Regions from separate parts of the Paenibacillus hebaui genome, predicted to be linked through region 3. Evidence: predicted binding sites of a transcription regulator. Region 3 holds the regulator's gene; each other region holds the start of a gene.

Region 1 (7,270 bases), 740 kb from region 3:
TTCACCGAGACGTAAACGGGACATACAGAATTTGTGTACCAGAGGACAAAAAAACAGCCCGTCATTGCTGACGGACTGTTGCAGAAACTGTATATGAATCAATTAGTGCGAACGTCCAGGAATAATCCCTGTCGCTTCATAAGATTCAACGATTTTGTCGATTTCTTTTTTCAATTCCTCAACCATGATCTCTTCCGGCACTTTACGAATCATTTTTCCGTGACGGAACAGCAGTCCCTCTCCGCGTGCACCGGCAATACCGATATCCGCTTCCTTTGCCTCACCAGGGCCGTTAACAGCACAACCCAGCACGGATACCTTAATTGGCACCTTGAGTTTGGAGATATACTCTTCCACTTCATTCGCAATGGAGAACAAATCGATATCCAAACGGCCACAGGTTGGACAGGAAATCAGCGTAGCAGCATTCGTGATCAGACCAAAGGTTTTCAGCAGGTCACGCGCAACCTTGATTTCTTCGACCGGGTCCGCACTAAGCGAGATCCGCATCGTTGAACCAATGCCCATGGATAACAAGGCACCCATACCTGCGGAGCTTTTGATTGTACCCGAGAACAGTGTGCCCGCCTCGGTAATCCCAAGGTGCAAGGGGTATTTGATGATCTGAGCGGCTTTGGTATACGCTTCAATCGCCATTGGCACATCGGAAGCTTTGAGAGACACGATGATATCGTGGAAATCAAGCTCTTCCAAAATACCAATGTGATAAAGTGCACTTTCCACCATAGCATCAGCGGTAGGATAACCATATTTTTCGAGCAAATGGTTTTCCAGAGAACCTGCGTTTACCCCGATACGAATCGGGATTCCCCGCTCTTTGCACGCTTTGACGACTTCTTCCACTTTGGCACGTTTACCGATATTTCCGGGGTTGATCCGTACTTTATCGATACCATTCTCAATCGCAAGAAGAGCCAATTTATAATTAAAATGGATATCCGCTACAAGCGGGATATTGATCCGTTTCTTAATTTCCTTAATGGCTGCAGCAGCTTCCTCATTGTTAACCGTTACACGAACCAACTGACAGCCCGCTTCTTCCAAGCGCAAAATCTCTGCCACGGTTGCCTCAACGTCTGCCGTTTTGGTTGTACACATGCTCTGGATGATAACTTCGTTGCTACCACCGATCGTTAAGTTCCCCACTTTAACAGGACGTGTATCTTGTCTTAAAAACATGAGTGATTTCTCTCCCCACAACGTCAAAGCTCCACCCTGGCAGAGACATGAATTCGCCTTCTGCCAGGAGTGGAGAACTGACAAGTCTATATTTCAGAGCTGAATGGAATGCTGTCCTTCAAGTTAGGCACTTTCTTCCTGTTTGTCGTCCTTCGCCTGACTCAGTTCCGGCACGACTCTTTTCTCAACGACTTCCTCGGTAATGACACAGTTCGTAACATCATCACGGGAAGGCACTTCGTACATGATCTCAAGCATAATGCCCTCGATGATGGCGCGCAATCCACGTGCACCCGTGTTACGTTTGATGGCTTCCTTCGCAATCGCGAGCAAAGCGCCTGGTTCAAATACCAGATTCACATTATCCAGCTCAAGTAATTTTTGGTATTGTTTCGTAAGCGCATTTCTTGGCTCGGACAGAATCCGTACCAACGTCTCTTCATCCAGTGGCTCCAATGTGGAGATGACTGGCAGACGGCCTACAAATTCCGGAATCAGACCGAATTTCAGCAAGTCTTCCGGCAGGACCATACCCAGGTATTCGCCTGGTTTCAAATCTTTTTGTTCCGCAACGGTGTTAAAGCCAATGACTTTTTTACCGATCCGGCGTTTGATCATTTGCTCCAGACCATCAAAGGCACCGCCGCAAATGAACAAAATGTTCGTTGTATCAATCTGGATGAACTCTTGATGTGGGTGTTTGCGACCGCCTTGTGGTGGTACAGATGCCACAGTTCCCTCCAGAATTTTCAAGAGCGCCTGTTGTACACCCTCACCCGATACATCACGTGTGATGGATGGGTTTTCGGATTTACGCGCTACTTTATCAATTTCATCAATATAAATAATGCCGCGCTCTGCTTTTTCCACATCATAATCAGCAGCTTGAATCAGCTTGAGCAGAATGTTCTCTACATCCTCGCCGACATAACCTGCCTCAGTCAATGAAGTCGCATCAGCAATAGCAAATGGAACATTCAAAATTTTAGCCATTGTTTGTGCAAGCAACGTTTTACCTGAACCCGTAGGTCCTAACAGCAAAATATTACTCTTTTGCAATTCAACGTCCTCAATCTTGTTTTGTGTATTGATCCGTTTATAGTGATTGTAAACCGCTACAGACAAAGACTTCTTGGCCTGATCCTGTCCAATTACATATTGGTCCAGAATATCGCGGATTTCTTTCGGTTTTGGAATATCTTTGAGGTCCAGTTCTTCGTCATGACCGAGCTCTTCCTCAACGATTTCGGTGCAAAGTTCGATACATTCATCACAAATGTAAACGCCTGGTCCAGCGACCAGCTTGCGCACCTGTTCCTGAGATTTACCGCAAAAAGAGCATTTCAGTTGCCCTTTCTCATCGTTAAATTTAAACATGAAACCACCCCTTTAGGAATTGATCGGTCTACTGAGCACCTGGTCAATAATGCCGTACGTTTTGGCTTCTTCAGCACTCATGAAAAAGTCACGGTCTGTATCCCGCTCAATTTTCTCAAGGGGCTGACCTGTACGCTCGACGTATATTTGATTCAGTTTCTGACGTGTTTTAATAATCCATTCTGCGTGGATTTTGATATCCGCAGCCTGTCCTTGAACGCCGCCAAGCGGCTGATGGATCATGACTTCGCTGTTGGTCAGCGCATATCTTTTACCAGGAGCACCGGCTGTCAGCAACAACGAGCCCATGCTTGCAGCCATGCCTACGCAAATGGTAGATACATCCGGCTTGATATATTGCATCGTATCGTATATACCCATCCCTGCGGTAACAGAACCACCAGGTGAATTAATGTACAAGCTGATATCCTTCTCAGGATCGTCGGCTGCCAAAAACAAAAGCTGTGCTATGACAAGATTGGCTACATCGTCATCAATCGCACTGGTTAGAAAGATAATGCGATCCTTCAGCAAACGCGAATATATATCGTAAGACCGCTCGCCTCGATTGGTTTGTTCTACAACCATTGGCACCAGACTCATGAGACCAACCTCTTTTCTACATGTAATTAGACATAGGCTACCTGTAAAGCAAACCCAAATTCATTCTAACACTTTCCTGTGACAATGTCATTTTTCACAAGAGGTGTCATACATGAGTTAGTTTGCTATTTAGCCTGATCATATTTAACCATGTTTTCTATGTATGTGCAAATCGGAGCAATCCTATGCCGTTTAACCTTTTTTTATTTATAGGAAACACACAGGACGGTAAACAGGTATGACCTTATCACATTATAATCCATCCATTTAATAACTGAACCCTCTATAAAATGGATCCCATAATTTAAAAATAAGGCACGCAATAATTCACGTGCCTTATCGTTTATTCAGCTGTTCATTTCATAACAGCTTGTCTTATTTTTCGTCAGCTTCTGCAGCTACTTCTTCAGCTGGAGCTTCAACAGCTTCAACGACTTTGCTGTTCTCAACGAGAACATCGATCGTTTTACGCAGTTTCACTTCATCACGAAGGCTGTCCAGGGAACCATTACCCTCAAGAATGCCACGAATCTCATCAACAGGACGTTTATAAGACTCAGCCATTTTTTCAAGTTCTTGGTTCACTTCTTCATCAGAAACTTCGATGTTTTCCGCTACGCCAACTGCTTCAAGAACCAGGTTATTGCGAACACGTTTGGAAGCATCTTCCTGCATTTGTCCTTTAAGGTCAGCTTGCGTCTGGCCAGAGAAGCTCAGGAACATTTCCAGGTTCATACCTTGATTCCGCAGACGGTTGTCGAAATCACGCATCATGTTTTGTACTTCGCTGTCAACCATTGCAGAAGGAATGTCCACTTCAGCATTTTCAGCCACTTTTTCTACAACTGCATTTTCTTGAGCTGCTTTGGCTTCGTCTGCTTTACGGGATTCCAATTGCGTTTTTAGATCAGCTTTGTACTCTTCAAGCGTGTCGAATTCGCTGACATCTTTTGCAAACTCATCATCCAATTCAGGAAGCTGTTTGCGTTTGATTTCGTGTACTTTCACTTTGAATACCGCTTGTTTGCCGGCCAGTTCAGCTGCATGGTAGCTCTCTGGGAAAGTTACTTCAACGTCTTTGAGATCGCCTGTGGACAGACCCAAAACTTGCTCTTCAAAGCCAGGAATGAATGTGTTGGAACCCAGTTCAAGGGAATAACGCTCCGCTTGTCCACCTTCGAATGGAACACCATCAACGGAACCGTCAAAGTCGATTACAGCAACGTCGCCGTTCTCTGCAGCTCCTTCGTCGATAACAACGAGTTCTGCGTGACGTTGTTGAAGACGCTCGAGCTCTTCAGCCACTTCTTCGTCCGTTACTTCGTTTTTGGCTACAGCAACTTCAATTCCTTTGTATTCGCCCAAAGTAACTTCAGGTTTAACCGTAACTTTCGCTTTGAACTTAAACACTTGTCCTTTAGCGAATTGTTCGATATCTACATCAGGACGATCAACCGGGAAAATTTCCGTTTGGTCGATTGCTTCTGTGTAAGCTTCAGGAAGCAAAATATCAATTGCTTCTTGATACAGGCTTTCCACACCGAAACGAGCTTCAAAGATTGGACGTGGAACTTTACCTTTACGGAATCCAGGTACATTTGCTTGTTTTACCACTTTATTAAAAGCTTTGTCGAGTGCTGCAGTTACACGATCTGCGGCTACTTCAACCTCAAGAACCCCAAGGTTCTTCTCTATCTTTTCCCAAGTTGCTTTCATTGTATACTTTCCCCTCCAAAATTCACATGTTCACGTAGGCAATCACGTACAAAATAACCATTTTAGTATAAACAAGATTAGATTCTTTTTCAAGGGCAATCCCTTGATACGGTTTAAGGAAAACGTTTCCGGCTCCTATTCACCGTCCAAACCGGCTGAAACAAATTGTTTCATCGAGCGATATGCCTGCTCCAGACGAAAGCGCATCGCGCCTGTCACAGCATACATTGAACGAGTATCTTCCTCATCATGCGAACCACCCAAACTGTCTGCAACGGTCATATGTAGAGCAGCCGCCCATATATCTGTCATGGAATCATTTTCTTCCAACATGGACATATAATCACGGGTTCCGTACACCGCCATGACATATTGGATCCACAGTTCCTGGGCAAAATAAAAGAGCGTAGGTTCATGAACCTCCGTCTGGTCTGCCACCCGTTCCAGAATTTGAATGATCTGAAGCGGGAAATCCTCTGGTCTAAGAGGTACGGTATCAATCTCCACTTCAACCTCTTCTTCACCCCGAGTAAATTTAATGATGCCTTGAGTCCCTCGGCGATGTAGAGTTTGCAGAACTCTGAACTGAAGCAATGGATGAAGTGGCCTCTCTTTAAGCCATCCCGTGAGTGCATCATCGATTATAGGAAGATCAAGATAGGCCAGCTGTTCCAACGCCAGCGTCGTTTTTTCGGTAAGAGGTTCTTCCATTACAGTTCGTAGCAGCTTATCGGCATACCCATCGTCCTGTTCAAGCTTGGTCCTTGCATGTTGACGTGCCATGTCCTCTTCACTAATTTCCTCTTTTTCCCGTTCTTCACGGGGATCAGACGATTCTTCGGCATAATGAGGAAAAGCAGCCTGAAGCCATTCAAGCAATGCACGCCATTCATCATAATGACGTTCCTCCTGTCCCTGACATTGTAACAGGAAGTTTAACAGGTCCATCGCTTCGCCATAACGTTCATTTTCAAGCATGACCGTCAATTGAATCTGGTAATAGTCCAGCGTCTTAGGAAACAGCACAATATTGTTACTGTGTTCAGTTTCCGGGGTCGTGGATTCCTTGATAGGAGCACCTCCTCTGTATCCTGAATCTCCAGTTGGAATCAACATAAATAGATGTATATTAAACGAAAGTCGATCTATTTTCTGAGTTCTTCTGATATTCTAACATAACCTTAAATATAATGAAAAAAACGTTACTGCCGCCAAATATCATATACGAAAAACATATTAAAACAAAATGATTGATATTCTTATTTATTTATGATAAAATCAATTTTGCTTGAAAAATTTCATGTCTCAGTAGCTCAGCTGGATAGAGCAACGCCCTTCTAAGGCGTCGGTCGGGGGTTCGAATCCCTCCTGGGACGTAAAAATGAAAACTTCCCTCGGGAAGTTTTTTTGCGTTCTGGGGATGAAAACCTTCAACGGTTCGTCGGAGCATACGCTTCATTAGCGTTACTTCGTAGTCTCGACTGCAAGGAGAGTATTCCTCCTGGGACGTATTCACTGAGAGCTTCCCTCGGGGAGCTTTTTTTTGCATTCTGCATACCGTTCCTATGAACTTCGTTGCCCATGTTGACATCAGATGTTATGCTGACTGTGTATATGTATGTGCCAATGTATACATATTAGACAAATAAACAACAGGAGATCTGCTTATGCCCCCTTCTTTACATCATCACTCACCAAGCCCTTCTACTCCTGCGGAAGGTTCATCCACATCCATGAAGCTTGGATTGCTGCTCGCAGGAATTATCGTTATCGCAGCTACGATGCGTTCACCAATTACAGCAACAGGTCCCATCGTGGAGCTGATCCGCGCCGATACAGGAATAAGCCATGCGATGGCAGGACTGCTCACCTCATTACCGTTGCTTGCCTTTGCAGCCATATCTCCGTTCGCACCGCAAATGGCCCGAAGATTCGGACTGGAAAAAGCATTGTTCACGGCCCTTATTATTGTAACCATAGGTGTAGCCCTGCGGTTTCTGCCTTCTGTCCCTGCTCTCTTTGCAGGAACGGCGATATTAGGATGCGGCATCGCTCTGAGCAATGTACTGCTACCCAGTCTGATTAAACGAGATTTTCCGCTGCGAGTAGGATTGGTTACTGGACTTTACTCCGTCTCCATGAATATATGGGCCGCCATAGCCTCAGGGATCAGCGTACCTGCGGCTGGGTTAACCGCTATGGGATGGCATGCTTCATTGGGAATGTGGGCTGTCTTGTCCATTCTGGCTCTGATCCTGTGGCTGCCTAACGTCCGTTCAAGCCGGCGCGGAGAAGTTTACGCGGTTTCCAGAACAGATGCCAAACCGGTTCGTCTTCGCTCCTCTTCCTTAGCCTGGTATGTCACGTTTTTTAT
Region 2 (7,270 bases), 1.0 Mb from region 3:
TTTGTATAGATGTTCGTGACAAAACGGTCATTTCCGGTTAATTTATCCGCCAGATATTCATCAACATTGTAACTGGAGCTGTAAACCTTTCCGGAATTGGGTTAGTTATAATAAAGAGGTGAGCGTATGAGACATACGATCAGGTCAAGGTTTACATACGCAATGACACCTAATTGTGAATTCAGAGAGGAGTTTTATATATGACATCATGGAAAAAATGGACAAGTGCATTGTTGGCGGCAGGAATTATTGTAGGGAGTGGGGCTGTGTGGCAGGATAGTTCTGTACAGGCTGCTTCGGTATCGACGAAAGTGACAACACCTAATGAGGTGACGTTGAAATCCGGAGGCAAAACACTGACGCAAAAAGGATTGCTGCAAGGGGGATCAACCTGGGTATCTCTTACCGCAGTGAAAGATGTGGCAGGTGGAACGCTGAAATATGATGCGAAAAACAAAGAGTATGCCCTGACAGCAGCCAATAATACGATGACGATCAGCCTGTTGGATGGTGATCCAATGCTGAGAATAAATAAATATTACCCAGGGGTAGAAGCGAAGCTGATCAATGGCCGATTGTACATTCCATTTTCCGCAATGAGAGATTATTTGGGTGTTCAGGGCAGTTGGGATAGCAAAGCCAAGACACTAACGCTGAGCAAAGTGAAGCAAAATAGCGTGACAGTCAAAGCGGCAAAAGTGGATGTCAGCATCAAGAATGCTGAAGTGGATATTCAATATCCTCAGGTGAGCGGACTTGGAAGCAAAGAAGCAGAAGCGGCGATCAACAAAGTGTTGAAGGATGAAGTAGATGCTTTTGTAGCAGATTTCAAAAAACAAACCAAGGACTTTGGCGACGAAGCAGCGAGCCGCCCATATGAATTTGATAGTTCTTATGTTGTGACGTACAACGAAAATGGTGTGCTTGGGCTCATTACGTCAACTTATGAGGATTATGCGGGCGCACATGGCATGTCATTCCGTACAGGGCACACCTTTGCATTAGACTCCGGTAAGGAATTGAGCCTGAATGATGTGATTCAAAATAACAAAACCGTGCGTGAAACGGTGAGCAAAAAAGTGGGGGATCAGCTTAAAGGCCGTGGTGGTTACCTTGAGGGCTATAAAGGCTTGAATAAGGATCAGGATTTCTATGTAACACCTACTGGTGTAGTTGTGTTCTTCCAGTTATATGAGTACACCGCTTACGCGGAAGGTTTCCCTGAGTTCACGTTCATGTATAAAGATCTACTTCCTAAAGGTAGCAAACCGTTCAGTGGCTTAACGGCAAACAAATAAAGCGACGTGCTGGCTGTAAGTGCTCGCTCTAACGAACTTGTTGCACCCTATAGGGCTAAATATGAGACTTTGTCTGCTCTGTGATTCGTTAGAATCCCATCTCGTTGAAATGTAGGCTAATAGCGTGTGTTCGGTTCGTTAGGGATTAAGTCAGTTCTTTTTATGCACTTTTATATTATTTCAAAAAAAAGATAAAAAAAGGACGCCCTCGTCATATTCGTGACGAGGGCGTCCTTTTTCATATAGCCAAATCAATCAGATGTTGCTGATGGAATTGTGCTTCTGTTTATATTTGCCGTATAAGTGTTCTCCCAGCTTAGATGCCTTGGGATCCTACATTTTCGATAACTTTATCGATGATACCGTAATCAGCAGCTTCAGCAGCGCTCATGAAGTAGTCACGGTCTGTATCTTTCTCAATACGCTCCAACGGTTGGCCTGAGCGCTCAGAGATAATGCGATTCAAGGTGTCACGCATTTTCAAGATGCGGCGGGCACGGATTTCGATGTCCGAAGCCTGACCTTGCGCACCGCCAAGAGGTTGGTGAATCATGATTTCACTGTTTGGCAGGGCGAAACGTTTGCCTTTGGCACCCGCATTCAGGAGGAATGCACCCATGGAAGCCGCCATACCTACGCAGATGGTAGATACATCCGGTTTAATAAATTGCATTGTATCATATATGGCCATACCGGCCGTAATGGATCCGCCTGGGCTGTTGATGTATAAGTGAATGTCTTTCTCCGGATCTTCAGCAGTAAGGAACAACATCTGTGCCATGATGGAATTCGCAACAACATCATTTACATCACTACCAAGGAAAATGATACGATCCTTCAGCAATCTGGAATAGATGTCATAGGCGCGCTCACCGCGGTTGCTCTGTTCAACGACCATTGGAATATAACTCACGTGAAAAACCTCCTCGGAAATGTAATTGTTAAATTGGTGTTCATACTTAAACTGTTACCGTATTACCCACATCATAAACAATTTCAAACAAAAAGTCAAAGAAAGTCAAACTAAGTTTGAAAAAAAAGAAACCTTTACGGTTCCATTGGTTAAAAGGGTTATGAGCTGCTAAATAAGAATGGCGCGCCCGCCAAGAATCGAACTTGGATCTCAGGCTTCGGAGGCCTACGTCATATCCATTGGACCACGGGCGCAGATTGAATTGCTACTATATTATGTAGCACGTATTCACATCGTTAATTTAGTTTCAAATATGTGACAGCAATAATGATTATAGCTCATGAATAATTTAATTGCAAGCAGATGATCCACTCTAGAGTTTGGATTACTCCGAAAATGATCATGATGAAGATAAGTGGATAAAGAATGCAATTCGGTAAATGCTAAAAAGAGGTTTTGGACTTGCTGTATGAAAAGCATAAGGAAGCAATATATAGATCGATTTTTTTCTTTCCTTCTATATATAGTGTACGTAAGAGTTTCTTAGATCATTGTAGCCTGAGATTGTGAAAATAGGCGCGTACAAACGCCTGAAACGTGTCGAAATAACACATTGAAACACTTGCATGTCGCGTCAGTTTTAGGTAGAATAGAAGTGGGACTTAAAAAGTTAACCCGGGACGTTTTGGGGCCACGAAAGAGAGCTTGGAACTAGAAGCTTGCGGGAGTGGAAAGCATGCGAAGGATTTTAGAAGTGCAAAAGCAGCTTCTGCCTGATCTCATGGATGTATTGAAGAAGAGGTATACGATTCTGCATCAGATCATGTTATCGGATGTGATTGGGCGGAGAACGTTGGCTAATTCCATGCAGATGACCGAGCGGGTTCTGAGGGCTGAGACCGATCTGTTAAAGGCTCAGGGACTTATTGAAATTCACAGTGCAGGAATGAAGATCAGCGAGGCAGGGCATGATTTGCTGCAGCAGTTAGAGCCTGTAGCCAAAGAGCTATTCGGATTATCCGAGCTGGAAGAGCGCATTAAGCAAGCCTATGGTCTGCAAAAGGTAGTTGTCGTTCCCGGCGATTCGGACACTTCTCCGCTAGCCAAAAGGGAACTGGGCAAAGCCGGAGCGAAGGCTCTCGGCAATATCATGAATGATTACGACGTTGTTGCCGTTACTGGCGGTTCAACAACGGCTGAAGTTGCAGAGCAGCTTACTCCACCAACATCGCTCAAAGGTGTCTGGTTCGTACCGGCACGTGGCGGGCTGGGAGAAAGCCTTGAAATCCAAGCGAATACGATTGCATCCACAATGGCAAAACGGGTAGGAGCGCAATACAAACTCCTGCATGTACCGGATTTGCTTAGTGATCATGCTTATGAATCCTTGATTCAGGACCCGAGTGTCCAGGAAATTCTGCAACTGATCCGAAAATCTCGGATTGTCATTCACGGGATCGGTGATGCCGTGGAAATGGCGCGGCGACGCAAACTTGCAACGGAGATTGTAGATGAACTTCAGGAGCAAGGTGCTGTATCTGAATCTTTCGGATATTATTTTAACGATCAGGGTGAAGTGGTACATACCATGCTTACTCTGGGTATGCGACTTCAGGATATTGAACGAACTGATCTAGTCATAGGAATTGCAGGTGGCAAAAGTAAAGCAGCCGCGATTCATTCCGTATTACGATTCGGACAGGAAGATATTCTGATTATTGATGAGGCTGCTGCCGAAGTCATCGTTGCCGAAATGGATAAGTAGTTCATTTTACACCATAAACATTGTTGTCTTGACGGACTTCACCGTCTGTCTTGAATATATAAGCTTCAACAAAAATCAATCAAAACTTGGGAGGAACTTACTCATGATTAAAGTAGGTATTAACGGTTTTGGACGTATTGGTCGTTTGGCATTCCGCCGTATTCAAAATGTAGAGGGCATTGAAGTTGTAGCAATCAACGACTTGACTGATGCTAAAATGCTGGCTCATTTGCTCAAATATGATACAACTCAAGGTCGCTTCGATGGCGAAGTTGAAGTACACGATGGCTTCTTCAAAGTGAACGGTAAAGAAGTTAAAGTATTGGCTAACCGCAACCCAGAAGAACTGCCTTGGGGCGATCTGGGCGTAGATATCGTTCTGGAATGTACTGGATTCTTCACAACTAAAGAAGCAGCTGAGAAACACTTGAAAGGCGGAGCTAAGAAAGTTGTTATTTCCGCACCAGCTACTGGCGACATGAAAACCATCGTTTACAACGTAAACCATGAAATCCTCGACGGTACTGAAACTGTAATCTCCGGTGCATCTTGCACAACGAACTGCCTGGCACCTATGGCAAAAACGTTGCAAGACAAATTCGGAATCGTTCAAGGTTTGATGACTACAATTCACGCTTACACTGGCGACCAAAACACATTGGATGCTCCACACCCTAAAGGTGACTTCCGTCGTGCTCGCGCAGCAGCTGAGAACATCATCCCTAACACAACGGGTGCTGCTAAAGCAATCGGTCTGGTAATCCCAGAACTGCAAGGCATCCTCGACGGTGCAGCTCAACGTGTACCAGTAGCGACTGGTTCCCTGACTGAGCTCGTAACTGTATTGAACAAAAAAGTAACTGCTGAAGAAGTTAACGCAGCTATGAAAGAAGCTTCCGATCCACAAACTTTCGGATACACAGAAGACGAAATCGTATCTTCCGATATCCAAGGTATCACTTTCGGTTCCCTGTTTGATGCAACTCAAACTAAAGTTCTGACTGTTGGCGATCAACAATTGGTTAAAACAGTAGCTTGGTATGACAATGAAATGTCCTACACTGCTCAACTGGTTCGCACGTTGGAGCACTTTGCAAAAATGATTAAGTAATATCTGCAATAACATAGAGCGGAAACAGATGCTATTGTTTCCGCTCTTTATATATCTACATTTTGCAAATTTCTCAAAAACACCGGGATTGATAAGGGATTTCAGCTCTTGATTGATCCACCAAATACATGGGTGCGGAGGAAATACAGATGAACAAAAAAAGTGTACGTGATATCGAATTGACAGGAAAACGGGTATTTGTCCGTGTAGATTTTAATGTGCCGCTTGAAGATGGTAAAATTACAGATGACAAACGTATTCGTGCAACGCTTCCTACGATCAACTTCCTGATCGAAAAAGGCGCTAAAGTCATTTTGGCAAGTCACATGGGTCGTCCAAAAGGCGAAGTGGTTGAATCCATGCGTCTTACACCGGCTGCTGAGCGTTTGTCCGAATTGCTCGGTAAAAAAGTCGTTAAAGCTGATGATTCCATTGGCGATGCAGTGAAAGCTCAAATCGCTGAACTGAACAACGGCGACGTTATGTTGCTTGAGAACGTTCGTTTCCACGCAGGCGAAGAGAAAAACGATCCGGAATTGGCGAAAGCTTTTGCTGAACTGGCTGATGTATTCGTTAATGATGCATTCGGCGCAGCTCACAGAGCACACGCTTCTACAGAAGGTATCGCTCACCTGTTGCCAGCTGTATCCGGTCTGCTCATGGAGAAAGAACTTGAAGTGTTGGGTAAAGCAATCTCCAACCCTGAGCGTCCTTTCACAGCAATTATCGGTGGTTCCAAAGTTAAAGACAAAATTGATGTTATCGACAACCTGCTGAATATTGCAGACAACGTGATCATCGGTGGTGGTCTGTCCTACACATTCATGAAGGCTCAAGGATTCGAAGTAGGTCAATCCCTGCTGGATGAGTCCAAACTGGATGTAGCTCTGGGCTTTATCGAAAAAGCGAAAAAATTGGGCAAAAACTTCTATCTGCCAGTAGATATCGTGATCTCCGACGACTTCAGTGCTAATGCAAACACGAAGATCGTTGAAGTTGGCGACATTCCTGCGGATTGGGAAGGTATCGACATCGGTCCTAAAACACGTGAGATTTATGCTGACGTTGTTAAAAACTCTAAACTCGTGGTTTGGAACGGACCAATGGGCGTATTCGAAATCGAACCATTCTCCCACGGTACACGTGCAGTAGCACAAGCTTGCGCAGAGACAGAAGCATACACCGTAATCGGTGGTGGCGACTCCGCAGCAGCAGCTGAGAAGTTCAAATTGGCTGACAAAATGAACCACATCTCTACAGGTGGCGGTGCATCACTCGAATTCATGGAAGGCAAAGTGCTTCCAGGCGTAGTTGCATTGAACGACAAGTAAGCTATAGCATGAAGGAGTTGAAACCCATGAGAACACCGATTATCGCAGGTAACTGGAAAATGTTCAAAACGGTTTCCGAATCCAATGACTTCATTCAGGAAGTTAAAGGAAAAGCGGAAGTTGAAGGCGTGGAGACTGTAATCTGCGCACCGTTTACGAATCTGCCATCCCTGGTAGAAGCTGTTAAAGGCACAAACATCAAAATTGGTGCACAAAATCTTCATTTTGAAGACAATGGTGCATTCACAGGTGAAATCAGCGGCGTAATGCTGAAAGACCTGGGTGTGGATTACGTTATTATTGGTCACTCGGAGCGCCGTCAATATTTTGCGGAAACCGATGAGACTGTCAATAAAAAGACGCATGCAGCATTCCGTCATGGATTGACTCCAATCGTATGTGTAGGCGAAAAGCTCGAAGAGCGTGAAGCTGACCAAACGAAAGACGTATGCAAAGTGCAAACGGAAGCTGCTTTTGCAGGTCTGTCTGCTGAGCAAGCAGCACAGGTTGTTATCGCTTATGAGCCAATCTGGGCGATTGGTACTGGCAAATCCTCCACTTCCCAAGATGCGAATGAAGTTATTGCTTACATCCGTACGCTGGTGAAGGATCTGTACGACCAGAAGGTAGCAGACGCAGTTCGTATCCAATACGGCGGCAGTGTTAAACCGGAGAACGTAACAGAATACCTCGGACAAAGCGACATCGACGGCGCACTTGTTGGCGGTGCCAGCTTGCAGCCGGCTTCGTTCATCGCGCTTGTTGAGGGGGCGAAGTAAGATGACAGCTCCAAAACCTGTAGCACTGATCATCATGGATGGCTTCGGTCTTCGTAACACGGTGGAAGGTAAC
Region 3 (7,270 bases):
CGTGAAACCCCGTATGAATCCGGCAGGACCATCTGCCAAGGCTAAATACTTCCTAGCGACCGATAGTGAAGCAGTACCGTGAGGGAAAGGTGAAAAGCACCCCGGAAGGGGAGTGAAATAGAACCTGAAACCGTGTGCTTACAAAAAGTCAGAGCCCGTTTTAGGGGTGATGGCGTGCCTTTTGTAGAATGAACCGGCGAGTTACGTTCCCGTGCAAGGTTAAGGTGATGAGCCGGAGCCGCAGCGAAAGCGAGTCTGAATAGGGCGAGTTAGTACGTGGACGTAGACCCGAAACCGGGTGATCTACCCCTGTCCAGGGTGAAGGTGCGGTAACACGCACTGGAGGCCCGAACCCACGCATGTTGAAAAATGCGGGGATGAGGTGGGGGTAGCGGAGAAATTCCAATCGAACTCGGAGATAGCTGGTTCTCCCCGAAATAGCTTTAGGGCTAGCCTCGGAAAACAGAGTCGTGGAGGTAGAGCACTGATTGGGTGCGGGGCCCGCAAGGGTTACCAAGCTCAGTCAAACTCCGAATGCCATAGACTTACTTCCGGGAGTCAGACAGTGAGTGCTAAGATCCATTGTCAAAAGGGAAACAGCCCAGACCATCAGCTAAGGTCCCCAAGTGTGTGTTAAGTGGAAAAGGATGTGGAGTTGCCCAGACAACCAGGATGTTGGCTTAGAAGCAGCCACCATTGAAAGAGTGCGTAATAGCTCACTGGTCGAGTGACTCTGCGCCGAAAATGTAACGGGGCTAAACACACCACCGAAGCTATGGCTTGATGCTTTGCATCAGGGGTAGGGGAGCGTTGTATAAGGGTTGAAGGTGTACCGTAAGGAGCGCTGGACATTATACAAGTGAGAATGCCGGTATGAGTAACGAAAAGATCAGTGAGAATCTGATCCGCCGAAAGCCTAAGGGTTCCTGAGGAAGGCTCGTCCGCTCAGGGTAAGTCGGGACCTAAGGCGAGGCCGAAAGGCGTAGTCGAAGGACAACAGGTCGAAATTCCTGTACCACCGTAAGCCGTTATGAGCAATGGGGGGACGCAGCAGGGTAGTGACGCGGACTGATGGATGTCCGTCTAAGCAGTGAGGCTGATGTGTAGGCAAATCCGCACATCGATAAGGCTGGGCTGTGATGGGGAGCGAAAATTATAGTAGCGAAGGTCATGATCTCACACTGCCAAGAAAAGCCTCTAGCCAGGTGATGGTGCCCGTACCGCAAACCGACACAGGTAGGCGAGAAGAGTATTCTAAGGCGCGCGGAAGAACTCTCGTTAAGGAACTCGGCAAAATGACCCCGTAACTTCGGGAGAAGGGGTGCCCCGGTAGTGTGAATAGCACGAGGGGGCCGCAGTGAAAAGGCCCAAGCGACTGTTTAGCAAAAACACAGGTCTGTGCGAAGCCGTAAGGCGAAGTATACGGGCTGACGCCTGCCCGGTGCTGGAAGGTTAAGGGGAGTGGTTAGGAGCAATCCGAAGCTGTGAACCGAAGCCCCAGTAAACGGCGGCCGTAACTATAACGGTCCTAAGGTAGCGAAATTCCTTGTCAGGTAAATTCTGACCCGCACGAATGGCGTAACGACTTGGGCGCTGTCTCAACGAGAGATCCGGTGAAATTTTAATACCTGTGAAGATGCAGGTTACCCGCGACAAGACGGAAAGACCCCATGGAGCTTTACTGCAGCTTGATATTGAATTTGGGTACGATCTGTACAGGATAGGTGGGAGCCTAAGAAGCATGAGCGCCAGCTTGTGTGGAGGCACCGTTGGGATACCACCCTGATCGTATCTAGGTTCTAACCTGGTACCGTAATCCGGTGCGGGGACAGTGTCAGGTGGGCAGTTTGACTGGGGCGGTCGCCTCCTAAAGAGTAACGGAGGCGCCCAAAGGTTCCCTCAGAATGGTTGGAAATCATTCGAAGAGTGCAAAGGCATAAGGGAGCTTGACTGCGAGACCTACAAGTCGAGCAGGGACGAAAGTCGGGCTTAGTGATCCGGTGGTACCGCATGGAAGGGCCATCGCTCAACGGATAAAAGCTACCCTGGGGATAACAGGCTTATCTCCCCCAAGAGTCCACATCGACGGGGAGGTTTGGCACCTCGATGTCGGCTCATCGCATCCTGGGGCTGAAGTAGGTCCCAAGGGTTGGGCTGTTCGCCCATTAAAGCGGTACGCGAGCTGGGTTCAGAACGTCGTGAGACAGTTCGGTCCCTATCTGTCGTGGGCGTAGGAAATTTGAGAGGAGCTGTCCTTAGTACGAGAGGACCGGGATGGACGTACCGCTGGTGTACCAGTTGTTCCGCCAGGAGCACCGCTGGGTAGCTATGTACGGAAGGGATAAGCGCTGAAAGCATCTAAGCGTGAAGCCCCCCTCAAGATGAGATTTCCCAGTATGTAAGACCCCTTGAAGACGACGAGGTAGATAGGCTGGGGGTGGAAGTGCAGCAATGCATGGAGCTGACCAGTACTAATCGGTCGAGGGCTTATCCAATATGCACGTTGTAAGGCGCAAATTTCGTTTCGAATCTAGTTTTCAGAGAACAAATACTCTGAAATGTAAGCTATAAGCTATGCGTTTGGTGGCGATGGCGGAGGGGTTCCACACGTACCCATCCCGAACACGACCGTTAAGCCCTCTAGCGCCGATGGTACTTGGACCGCAGGGTCCTGGGAGAGTAGGACGCCGCCAAGCAAAGAACCACTGCCGATGTAATTCGGTGGTGGTTTTTATTTGTTTAGTTTAGGGGATGCGAATGCATCTCCTATTTGACATTGCACAACTCCTCTGACACACTCAAAGGGGATACATATATCACGTATCAGGCCATGATTTGGAATGATCTCATAAATCTAGAGAACGGGGTGCAGGACGACATGGAAATTCAGAAATTGACGGTAGATGATTTTGAACCAGCTATGGCACTCTCCGAATATGCTTTTCAAGTGGTAGTGAGTGAAGAACAAAAAGAGAAGCGACGGAGTCAATTTGCGTCACAGGATATTTGGGGTGTGTATGAGGAAGGACAATTGGGTGCCAAACTTCACATTATTCCTTTTCAAACCTATATTCATGGGAGATCGTTCGAGATGGGCGGTATTGCGGGTGTAGCCACATGGCCGGAATTTAGACGCAAAGGCTGGGTAGCTGGGCTGTTAAAGCATGCGTTGGAGGAAATGAACCGTAATAAACAAAGTATATCGTTTCTGCATCCGTTCTCTTTTGCTTTTTATCGGAAGTACGGATGGGAGACTTATGTTGAATTTAAACGCTATAAAGTGCCTACAGCTCATTTGCCTGCGAAAAAGGAAACTCCTGGAACGATTCGGCGCGGCGATCCGGGCCTCAGCATATTAAAGGAAGTATACACTGCCTACGCTGAGCGCTATAACGGAACCTTAATCCGGAATGATGCAAGGTGGGAGAATTCGGTTCTTGCAGATGGAACCAGCCAGAAAGCTGTATATTATGATGAAGCTGGTAAAGCACAAGGCTACCTTTTATATGAGGTTAGGGAAAACAAGTTTACTATTAAAGAGATCATTTATCTCCATGAAGAGGCGAGACAGGCCTTGTGGACTTTTATAGCCAATCATGATTCCATGATTGAGGAAGTGACATTACAGGCACCAGCGAATGATATGCTTGCTTTTCAATTGGATAATCCGCGGATTCAGCAGGAAATTGTACCCTACTTCATGGCACGTATTGTGAGTGTGGAACAATTTATTTCACAGTATCCTTTTGGTAATCAGACGTCACCGGTACAAATTGTTCTCCAGGTTCAGGATACACATGCTCCGTGGAATGAAGGGGTATGGCAGCTGAATGTGGCGATGAACGGTACAGCTTCCATCTGGAAAACGTCTGAGTCGGTAGTGGAGGATCAGACCGTCAAGGTTGATATTCAAGCACTCACCACAATGTTGATGGGGTATCGCAGACCGGTCGAGATGGCACGAATGGGCAGAATACAGGGTCCTGTTGGAGCAATTTCAGCTTTGGAACAAGCCATACCTGAACGGGAAACCTATTTACTTGATTTTTTCTGATCCTAACGAAGGATTTATTCTGTGAAGAGAACTAATCTCGTTGTTTCATCATTGAAGTTAATAAGAAATACGACGCTAATGCAAGACAAATGGACTTCTCCGGATCTTTTGGGGAGGTTTTTTTGTGTCTGAGGAATATTTCGTGTAAAATCGTAAAAAATGAACAGTGACCCCACTTGGCAAAAACGTAAAATATGCTATAATGTATATAAAGTCAAAGAAAGTCAAAGTCAACTAAAGGTTAAAAACTTACGTGGCTTTCTTTCTGCAATCCGGTGGTGGGGATCATTAGAATATGGTATTACACATCAGCGGACAAAGGTAATATTAAAGGACCTTCGAGCGTCCTTCATTCTCCCGTTAACGGTTGTGGAAGCCAGATTCGCTGTTTCCCTGATTGGTTAAATGGGTTGAGAAGGTGTACTCTGTGGGGGCGTGTGGGTCCTTATTGACTTAAACGTTTCAGACAGTGGAGGATGAGTGGATGCGTAATATCTCTGATATTATCGAACGATATCTGAAGAGTATTTTGCATGAAAGTCCCGAAGGAATGGTTGAGATTCAACGTAATGATCTGGCGGATCAATTTTCATGTGTACCTTCCCAGATTAATTATGTCATCAGTACCCGGTTTACTATCGAGAAAGGTTACCTTGTAGAGAGTAAACGTGGCGGCGGTGGTTATGTTCGTATTCAGCGGATTGATTTGCCGGCTCACTCGGCTCTGCATAACCATTTGCATCATAGTATTGGAGATGAGATCGGGCAGACAGCTGCTGAGGGTCTGATTTACCAACTGGAAGAAGCGCGTTTCTTGAGCAAACGGGAAGCCGGGTTGATGCGGGCAGCTGTATCGAGAGAAATTATATTGGTCAAACTTCCTTACCGGGATCAAATTCGTGCCAGAATGTTGAAGGCGATGTTAATATCTTTGCTCGGTAAATGAAAACTATCGGGATCAAGGGGGTACATCATTATGCTGTGCCAAGAATGCAATAAACGTCCAGCGACACTCCACTTCACGAAGATCGTGAACGGAGAGAAGACGGAGTTCCATATTTGTGAGTCATGTGCTCGTGAAAAAGGGGAAATGATTCCTGGAACATCCAATGGATTTTCCATTCACAATTTGTTGTCAGGGTTGCTTGATTTTGAACCCTCAGGCAAGAATGGCAGTGCAGGAGCCACTCCAGCGCAATCCCTTCGTTGTGAGGAATGCGGAATGACCTATTCACAGTTCAGCAAAATCGGCCGTTTCGGCTGCAGTTCATGTTATAAATATTTTGATAGTCGTCTTGATCCGTTATTCAAACGGGTCCATGGAAGTACTTCCCATGTAGGCAAGGTGCCTGCGAGAGCTGGTGGTCGCATTAAAGTGAAACGGCAAATCGCTGATCTGAAACGTGATCTTCAGGAGAGTATAACCCAAGAGGAATTCGAAGAGGCGGCACAAATTCGTGATCAGATCAGGGAACTTGAAAAAGGAATTGCTCAGGAATAAAAGATTGCCATGAGTAGGAGGGATGCGTAATGCCTAATCTGCGTTTTACAGAGAAGGCGCTCAGCGACTGGATGCAAAGTGATGCGGCTGATTCCGAAATCGTCATTAGCAGCCGTGTCCGGATCGCACGCAACCTTCAGCATTATCCGTTTCCGATGCTGGCTTCTAATGAGCAATCGGAAGAAGTGCTGAATAAGCTGAGCGAAGTACTTCAATACGATGAGGTTCATGCCTTTGGAGATTTTCATACATTGGATCTGATGGATATCGCGGACCTCGACAAACGGGTGCTGGTGGAAAAACATCTGATCAGCCCCAGTCTAGCGAACGAATCCAGACATGGTGCCGTTATTCTCAGTGAGGATGAATCTGTCAGTATTATGATTAATGAAGAGGATCATCTTCGTATCCAATGCCTCTATCCGGGGTTCCAGGTGAAAGAAGCCTGGGAGAAAGCTTCTGCAATAGATGATGCTTTTGAAGCGCATGTGGATTATGCTTTTGATGATCGCAGAGGATACTTAACCAGTTGTCCGACCAATGTAGGCACAGGTGTTAGAGCATCTGTCATGATGCATCTGCCTGCTCTGGTCATGACACAGCAGATTGGCCGTATTCTAACTGCAGTCTCCCAAGTAGGGCTGACAGTTCGTGGGATATATGGTGAAGGTAGCGAAGCGATGGGCAACTTGTTCCAGATCTCTAACCAGATCACACTGGGACAGACAGAACAAGAGGTCATCGATAACCTGCATAATGTTGTGTTACAGATGATTGGACATGAACGTACCGCCAGGGAACGGTTAATTACCGATTCCAGACTGCGTATTACCGACCGGGTTATGCGTTCATACGGTATATTGTCTCATGCTGCTATCGTTGATTCGAAGGAAGCTGCACAGCGTCTGTCCGATGTACGCCTTGGCGTAGATCTTGGCTTACTCGATGGATTATCCATTACCGTGATGAACGAGTTGAATGTGATGACACAGCCAGGATTTTTACAGAAGACATTTGGAGAAGACATGCGGGCTGATGAGCGTGACATCTACCGAGCTCAGTTGATTCGTGATACGATCAGTGCAGCTATCCAATCCTAGTTGTTCAAGTTTTGTGAACGAAGGTTTCATGCCGCCTCAGCGGCTTTTATATAATAGAGCAATAAATGCTGAATGGTTTTATTCGCAGCACGGCTGCAAGCAAAAATGATATGAAGAATACGGTGGGATCGTTTCAAAGACCCTCGTTTTATCCAAAACCATGGAGGTGCAGGAGATATGATGTTTGGAAGATTTACGGAACGGGCCCAAAAGGTGCTCGCATTAGCGCAGGAAGAAGCTGTCCGTCTTGGTCATAATAACATCGGTACAGAGCACATTTTGCTCGGTCTCATTCGTGAAGGCGAAGGCATCGCAGCCAAAGCGCTGATTGGCCTGGGGCTCGGGTTGGAAAAAATTCAGGATGAGGTAGAAACGCTGATTGGCCGTGGCCAAGAGCAACCTACGAACATTGCATATACGCCTCGTGCGAAAAAAGTGATTGAACTATCTATGGATGAAGCCCGCAAATTGGGTCACACTTATGTAGGCACAGAGCATATCCTGCTCGGATTGATTCGTGAAGGTGAAGGGGTTGCGGCACGTGTGCTGAACAACCTGGGTATTAGCTTGAATAAGGCACGTCAACAAGTGTTGCAATTGCTTGGCAGCAGTGAA

Evidence for each region. Region 3 encodes CtsR, which represses protease genes until heat stress. Its sites were predicted from a motif close to ATGGTCAATAAAGGTCAAACA; they were not measured.
Region 1: the regulator CtsR is predicted to act here: its motif matches at 3,370-3,390, upstream of clpP (ATP-dependent Clp endopeptidase proteolytic subunit ClpP).
Region 2: the regulator CtsR is predicted to act here: its motif matches at 2,303-2,323, upstream of clpP (ATP-dependent Clp endopeptidase proteolytic subunit ClpP).

The regions. Positions count from the first base shown of each region.
Region 1 is NZ_CP196836.1:5,652,881-5,660,150, forward strand. Features, by position in the region: gene ispG (flavodoxin-dependent (E)-4-hydroxy-3-methylbut-2-enyl-diphosphate synthase) at 103-1,200, opposite strand; gene clpX (ATP-dependent protease ATP-binding subunit ClpX) at 1,324-2,577, opposite strand; gene clpP (ATP-dependent Clp endopeptidase proteolytic subunit ClpP) at 2,590-3,180, opposite strand; gene tig (trigger factor) at 3,556-4,896, opposite strand; gene ACR32F_RS25710 (hypothetical protein) at 5,032-6,012, opposite strand; tRNA gene ACR32F_RS25715 (tRNA-Arg) at 6,199-6,272, shown strand; gene ACR32F_RS25720 (CynX/NimT family MFS transporter) at 6,564-7,270, shown strand, end outside.
Region 2 is NZ_CP196836.1:187,865-195,134, forward strand. Features, by position in the region: gene ACR32F_RS00915 (PdaC/SigV domain-containing protein) at 201-1,298, shown strand; gene clpP (ATP-dependent Clp endopeptidase proteolytic subunit ClpP) at 1,615-2,211, opposite strand; tRNA gene ACR32F_RS00925 (tRNA-Arg) at 2,391-2,465, opposite strand; gene ACR32F_RS00930 (sugar-binding transcriptional regulator) at 2,948-3,976, shown strand; gene gap (type I glyceraldehyde-3-phosphate dehydrogenase) at 4,080-5,087, shown strand; gene ACR32F_RS00940 (phosphoglycerate kinase) at 5,237-6,418, shown strand; gene tpiA (triose-phosphate isomerase) at 6,445-7,197, shown strand; gene gpmI (2,3-bisphosphoglycerate-independent phosphoglycerate mutase) at 7,199-7,270, shown strand, end outside.
Region 3 is NZ_CP196836.1:6,392,700-6,399,969, reverse strand. Features, by position in the region: rRNA gene ACR32F_RS28930 (23S ribosomal RNA) at 1-2,495, shown strand, start outside; rRNA gene rrf (5S ribosomal RNA) at 2,580-2,696, shown strand; gene ACR32F_RS28920 (GNAT family N-acetyltransferase) at 2,879-4,054, shown strand; gene ACR32F_RS28915 (CtsR family transcriptional regulator) at 4,539-5,000, shown strand; gene ACR32F_RS28910 (UvrB/UvrC motif-containing protein) at 5,031-5,555, shown strand; gene ACR32F_RS28905 (protein arginine kinase) at 5,585-6,655, shown strand; gene clpC (ATP-dependent protease ATP-binding subunit ClpC) at 6,833-7,270, shown strand, end outside.